Paraglaciecola sp. L3A3: one gene and its partner. The protein of the gene in region 2 interacts with the protein of the main gene of each other region in a pairwise test. Links are inferred from orthologs where the notes say so. Each region holds a gene or a part of one and is shown on either strand. Other genes may lie near its edges.

The links.
Region 1: the proteins of sfsA (region 2) and GQR87_RS21145 interact in binary tests that used the Escherichia coli proteins (3 or more experiments, as listed by UniProt). The link is inferred for Paraglaciecola sp. L3A3 from one-to-one orthologs.

Annotation. Positions count from the first base shown.
Region 1 is NZ_CP047023.1:5,069,937-5,073,517, reverse strand. What follows is about bases 477-3,447. They hold GQR87_RS21145 (glutamate-5-semialdehyde dehydrogenase), read right to left. Parts: upstream 2,602-3,447; coding sequence 1,351-2,601; downstream 477-1,350. Other genes in these bases: proB (glutamate 5-kinase), read right to left, coding at 2,659-3,447; GQR87_RS21150 (hypothetical protein), read left to right, coding at 756-1,202; GQR87_RS21155 (glycoside hydrolase family protein), read right to left, coding at 477-482. Outside these bases: more of GQR87_RS21155, read right to left, coding at 1-476; more of proB, read right to left, coding at 3,448-3,581. UniProt on the Escherichia coli protein: Catalyzes the NADPH-dependent reduction of L-glutamate 5-phosphate into L-glutamate 5-semialdehyde and phosphate. The product spontaneously undergoes cyclization to form 1-pyrroline-5-carboxylate.
Region 2 is NZ_CP047023.1:464,935-468,430, reverse strand. The notes cover bases 331-3,216. They hold sfsA (DNA/RNA nuclease SfsA), read right to left. Parts: upstream 2,186-3,216; coding sequence 1,475-2,185; downstream 331-1,474. Other genes in these bases: pepB (aminopeptidase PepB), read left to right, coding at 2,248-3,216; dksA (RNA polymerase-binding protein DksA), read right to left, coding at 866-1,315; gluQRS (tRNA glutamyl-Q(34) synthetase GluQRS), read right to left, coding at 331-778. Also shown: more of gluQRS, read right to left, coding at 1-330; more of pepB, read left to right, coding at 3,217-3,496. UniProt on the Escherichia coli protein: Binds to DNA non-specifically. Could be a regulatory factor involved in maltose metabolism.

The DNA.
Region 1 (3,581 bases), 4.6 Mb from region 2 along the record:
AATTCTGGCAGAGTGCTCGCTTCATCATCCACGGGCTTTAAAAACAACTCGCCTTCAGCTGCTCGTCTTTTTACTAATCCAGCTAAAGAGCGTTTTTTACCTGTACTTGGGTCGGTTGCTTTTACCCAACGACTTAACTCACTAGGCACACAATCATAATCTTTCCCATTTAATTTTCGGCGCAAAGTACTCGCATTTAAATTACCCGCGCCACAATTAAAAGCAAAACTAACCAGTGCAGCAAATTGATTGTCATTTAGCTCAACACTGATTGCCTTTTCTACCGCTATAGCAAAAGCCTGCATGTCATCTTGTAGAATATTTTCTGCTTCTTGCTCGGTAATAGACTGGCCCATTTGTACATTTTGCGTATGCCCATACCCTATAGTCGGCACACCTGCGGGACATATATAGGCATCGGTATAAAGCCCTTCAAACTGCTTTACTAGGTTTAAGCCATTTTGATTAATTAATCTGCTCATTTTTATTCCTTTAAATTATTGTGACCTTGCTCAAAATATAACAACAACTTTCACTTTTCTCTATTTAATCTAACTAAAATTTAAACGAACTTCTATGACATAACTTCTTTGATCATTTTTATTTGAGTTACGCTATATCAAATACATATTTAGCGATAATATCCTATGGATATCATTATTAATTTTCACGGTAATTAACCTAATCTCAGGTTAATTAGATTCACTAAGCCCTCATCATATAAGCTTACTCAACCAATAGGATTATCTGTATTTGTGATAAATACCATTAAAATCAAACTACCAGACCCAAGGGAACAAAATTATTGGGAATGTATTATTGAAGTAGATGGCGATACAAGTCTGGAAGATTTACATTTTATCATCCAAGGAGCAGTAGAATTTGATAACGATCATATGTATGAATTTTTTATTGCTAAAACGGAACGTGCTTATGAGCGGAATAGCTTTGTATGTAATGAACAGCAAATAGTAAATACTAGTATTGAATCTTTTACCCAAGCTGCCAAAGGGAAGAAGATGTTTTACTTGTTTGATTACGGTGATAGCTGGTTATTTCAGATCAATAAAACCCGCAAGCAACCTTTTGCTCCCGTTGAGAATATTGAATATCCGCATATTGTGTCTAGAAGTGATTTTTTTCCTGAACAATATTCAGATTGGGACGAAGAAGATTATGAGGACGATTTTGATGATGATTAAAATAATCAAGCCGATTACCTAATAATTGATATTAAAAATAGGCTTTGCTATTCCAGAAATGGGTTTAGCAAAAGCTCAGTAGCATCGCTACCAAGCTTTTATTAAATCTCCTGAGCCAGGGGGAACCCGGTTCTCAGGCTAAGTAATTTTATTGACGAACTTCACCATCACCCATCACAATAAACTTCTCGGTAGTAAGCGACTCTGCGCCCATAGGGCCGTAGGCATGTAATTTACTAGTAGAAATACCAATTTCAGCACCTAAGCCCAACTGACCACCGTCAGAGAAGCGAGATGAAGCATTGGCCATGACTACTGCAGAGTTAATGCGGCGAATGAATTCTTGGGTTTTTGAGTAATCTTGAGAAACGATTACCTCGGTATGACCAGAACTATATTCTTCAATATGCTCAATTGCTTGCTCAAAATCGTCAACTACTCTTACTGCGATTTCCATAGCTAAATATTCAGCATGCCAATCATCTACTGTAGCGGCGGTTGCACCAGCAAAATAACCTATGCTGTTTTCACAAGCATGTATCACAGTGTTGTGCTCGGCTAACATAGCGGCAGCTTTAGGCAAAAATGACGCGGCTACATCTTTATGTACCACTAATGTTTCGAGTGAATTACATACGCCGGTGCGTTGCGTTTTACCATTTTTAAGAATATTCAAACCTTTAGCTTGGTCGGCATCGCTGTCTATATATAAATGACAAACACCTTTAAAGTGCTGGATAACCGGGATACGGCTATTTTCAGAAACAAAACGAATTAGGCCTTCACCACCACGAGGAATAATCAAATCAATAGACTCGTTTAATGTCATCAATTCATTCATAACGGCGCGGTCAGTATCAGGTATGACTACCACTGCAGCAGGATCGATTTGATGTTTGGCCAAAGCTGATTTAATACATTCGGCTAACGCCAAGTTTGAGTGAATGGCTTCTTTACCACCACGTAAAACCACAGCATTACCGGCTTTAAGGCATAAAGCTGCTGCGTCTATTGTTACGTTAGGGCGAGATTCATAAATCATCGCAATTACACCTAATGGAATGCGCATTTTACCCACTTGAATACCACTTGGCATACGTTGAATGCTAGAGATATTTCCTACAGGATCTGCCTGTCCGGCAATTTCGAGTACGGCATCTGCGATAGCTTGGATACGAGTAGAGTCAAGGGCTAGACGATCTAACATTGCTGCATCTAAACCATTTTCTTTTCCTGCGGCCAAGTCTTTCTCATTTGCAGCTAAAATGCTCGGTGTGTTGGCAGATAAGGATTCAGCGATATCTGTTAATAACTGATTTTTCTGTTCAGCATTTAAATTAGCAACTTGGCGTGCAGCTTTTTTGGCTTGCTGCGCCGCTTCGGCAATAGAGAAACTCATGTGTATACCTCGATAATTAATTATTCGGTGTCATGTTATGACATTGATTTTTGATCGTTACAGCAGAACTAGATCGTCTCTATGTACTGCAGCTTCGCTCAAAGAGTAGCCTAGTTTGGCTTCAATTTGATTGCTTTTTAGCCCTTGTATTGCGCATAAATCTGCAGCGTTATACATGACTAGCCCTTTAGCTATGGCTTTATTTTCAAAACTAATATTCACTGCATCACCAGATGCAAACTGTCCATCAACCTTTATGATACCAGATGGCAACAAAGAAGCGCCCTTATCTAAAAGTGCATCTTTCGCTCCTATATCAATATGCACGTTCCCCTTCACTTTCAAGGTGTGTCTAAGCCAAGTGTTTCTGGCACTAGTTTGCGTTTTTGTAGTTTTAAACAAAGTGCCAGGTACAGTGCCTGTTGCTAATAACTTAAATACGTTGGCATCTCGACCGTTAACTATCAAGGTCTGAATGCCAGAATTTACACATTTATCAGCAGCTTGAATCTTAGTTTGCATACCGCCTGTACCCACATCACTGCCCGCACCGCCAGCCAAATCATAAATAGCTTGATCTATATGTGAGACTTCAGAAATCAGTTTAGCATTTTCATTTTTTCGTGGATCGGCATCATACAAACCGTTGATATCAGAACAAATAATTAAGGTATCTGCTTCTGCGACTAATGCGGTATAGGCCGCCAAGTTATCATTGTCGCCCACTTTTAACTCATTAACGGCCACAGTGTCATTTTCGTTTACTATGGGTAAGGCGTTGTTTTTTAATAATTCTCTGAGCGTATTTTTAATATTGACGTAACGAGTACGATTATGTAAATCATCTGCTGTGAGTAAGATTTGTGCACAATCAAAATCGAATAACCCCGCCCAATTAGCCATCATTTGCATTTGGCCAATAGCGGCCATGGCTTGTTTTTCAGCTATTGAAGGTTTGTGTTTATAGGCGATTTTACCCT
Region 2 (3,496 bases):
CTAAAAAGATTAATGCGCCGATCAAATTCTCTGTAGCCCTTGAATTATCTAACCCAGGAGCATGATTTTGTTTACTTAATTTTTGACCTGGTTCGCTGACTACAACTGGAAAGTGAATAAATTTAGGTGCACTACTATTAAATGCCGCATATAACGCAAGCTGAAAAGCAGTAGCGGGTAATAAATCGGCTCCTCTTGCAATTTCAGTGATCCCTTGGCTTATGTCATCCACCACAACAGCCAACTGATAAGCAAACAAACCATCTTTGCGCTTCAGAGCAAATTGTGCCGGTAAATCTGTTAAATCAAAATTGACCCTGCCTAGTAACTGATCTTCCATTTTCTGTACAGGAGATAAATATTTGAAACGAACAGCACAATCTTGCGCAAACAATTTTTTTTCTGGGCATTGGCATAATTGAGAAGTCGACAAATTAGCCAATTGATTACGGGTACAAGCACATAAATACGTATAGCCATGCTGCGATAACCAATCGAGTTTCTCTATATAAAGTTCACTACGTTGGCTTTGATACACTACATCTTGATCCCAAAACAAATGATGAGCAGCTAAACATCTTAAAATATTGTCAGCAGCACCAGGCACTTCCCTTGGAGGATCTATATCTTCAATGCGAAGTAACCACTTACCATTACTTTTTTTTGCTTGTAGATAACTACCCAAAGCTGAAACTAGAGAGCCAAAATGCAGAGGGCCAGAAGGTGATGGAGCAAAACGTCCAACATATTGAGATGAAGCTAAATTAGATGAAGACACGAATTAACTGAGAATAGTCAACAAAAGCATACTTCACCAAGTCACGATATGAGTTAAGCATCGTAACTTGGTAGGCATAATGAAAAACTAACCCTGAAGTTGTTTTTCTTTTATTTCAGCCATAGTCTTACAGTCAATACACATATCAGCTGTAGGCCTAGCTTCAAGACGGCGAACACCAATTTCGATACCGCAAGCATCACAAAAACCAAAATCATCCTCTTCAATTCTTTTAAGAGTTTTTTCAATTTTTTTGATTAATTTACGTTCTCTGTCACGAGTACGCAGTTCAAGACTAAACTCTTCTTCTTGAGCAGCACGATCAACTGGATCTGGGAAATTAGCAGCTTCATCTTGCATGTGGTGAACAGTACGATCAACTTCTTGACGAAGCTGGTCACGCCATGCTTTAAGTAACAATCCAAAGTGCTCAAGTTGAGCATCGTTCATATACTCTTCGCCTTTTTTCTCCTGGTAAGGAGTCAATCCGGCTAAAGCTAATAATCCAAGTGTTTTATTTGTGTTTGTTGTTGGCATTTGCCAATTCTCCTAAACTACAGCACGAGCAATAATGTGCAGGCGGCTATGTATATCAGAAAGCCTTTACACTGGCAATTGTTTGCTCTTCGCATATTCCATCAGAAAGAAAACAATTTTGAGCAGGCTATATGGGTATGTGATAAAAAAAATCAACCTTCATCTTGGATAAAAAAACTCCAACGGTTGATTTATAACGATTTTTTTTGAATTTATTTGACAAGCGTAAGTAAAAATTTCTACTCCATTTGCTACAGCTTGGCATAACTCATCGGCATAATTTTTATCAATATGTTTGGCAACTTGTACAGATCCAATACCAGTATGTTGCACACAAAAAAATAATACCGCTCGTTTGCCTTGTTTTGCTATAGAGCTTAATTCCCTTAAATGTTTTTGGCCTCTTAATGTTTTAGCATCTGGGAAATAACCAAAATCATGCTCCAATAAGGTCACTGATTTAACTTCTACGTAGCAATCTACTTTATCTACAGCAGATAATAAAAAATCTATTCTGCTATTTTCATCACCAAACTTAACTTCTGCTTTAATATTTTCATAACCCATTAATTCTTGGATTTTGTCTTGCTCTAATGCTTCTTTTACCAACCCATTAGCTTTATGGGTATTTACCCCAATCCAATGGTTTTGATCAGTTAATACCAATTCCCATGTATAAGCTAATTTACGTTTGGGATTATTACTGGGGGATAACCAAACCTGCCAACCAGGCTCTGCACAGCCAGTCATTGCCCCTGTATTTGGGCAGTGTGCGGTAACTATGCTGCCGTCTGCTAGTTCTACATCAGCCAAAAAGCGCTTGTAACGTTTTATTAATGTGCCTTGGATCAAGTTTTCAGAAAAATACATATTTGCTAACTAAGTCAATTTTGCATGGTATTCTAACAAAGTTAAATTATTTTGGAGTCAACATGTCTACTTTATCTATTTCCCTTACCAACCAAGCTCCTGAGGCATGTTACGCCCCAACCTCGGCTGTTTCTATTAATGCTAACCAGGCGCAAATTCATCTGCAGGATGAGGCTAATTCTCTTGCCAGTATCCAACAAGCAGCACGCCAACTCGACAGTTTAGGCATAATGCAAGTGTGTCTCACTGGAAAATGGGAGATTGAACAACAGTGGGCCTTTGCGCAAAGTTTCACCACCACTAGAAAACAAGATCATATTACCTGGTGTGACGACGAGAATAAGGCCGAATTAATTAATAGATACAAGTGCATGACATTCACCCGTCATTTAATCAATTTATCGCCTGAAGATTTATCCCCAGAAATCTTAGCTGAGTCCTGCACTAATTGGTTACGTTCGCTTACTTCCCATTCAATAAAAGCAACTGAATACAAGGGTGAAGAACTAGCCAAACAAGGTTGGTTTGGCATATATCATGTTGGCCGTGGGAGCTCTCGACCACCTGTCATGTTAGAACTCGACTTTAACCCCTCAGGCAAAGAAGACGAACCAATAGCGGCCTGCTTAGTGGGCAAAGGGATTACCTTTGATAGCGGTGGTTACAGTATGAAAAGTAGTGAAGGTATGGTCACCATGAAATGTGACATGGGTGGTGCAGCGACAGTTGCAGGCGGTCTAGGTTTAGCAATTTTACGAGGCTTAAATAAGCGAGTTAAATTGATTTTGTGCTGTGCAGAAAATTTAGTCAGTGGCCATGCATACAAGTTAGGTGACATTATCACTTACAAAAATGGCACAACAGTAGAAGTGGTGAATACTGATGCAGAAGGCAGACTGGTACTAGCAGATGGACTCATGGCTGCCAGTGCAACAAACTCTCCATTAATTATTGACGCAGCTACTCTTACAGGCGCAGCGCATGTAGCTCTAGGCAATGAATACAACGCATTTTTTGCCTTAGATAAACCATTAGCACAACGTGCAATTAATTATGCCACTGCAGAATTTGAACCTTCTTGGACATTGCCTTTAGAAAAGTGGCACAGAGACAAATGCCCATCGGCCTTTGCAGATACTGCAAACAGTAATGTACGTAAAGGCGGGGGTGCCGGTGGCGCGTCAAATGCTGCAGGTTTTTTATCTCGCTTTGTTAATGAACAAGGTACAGGTTGGTTACATATAGATTTAGCTGCTGCTTACAACCCAGCGGGGACGGCATTACTACCTGTAGGTGCTACAGCTCAAGGGT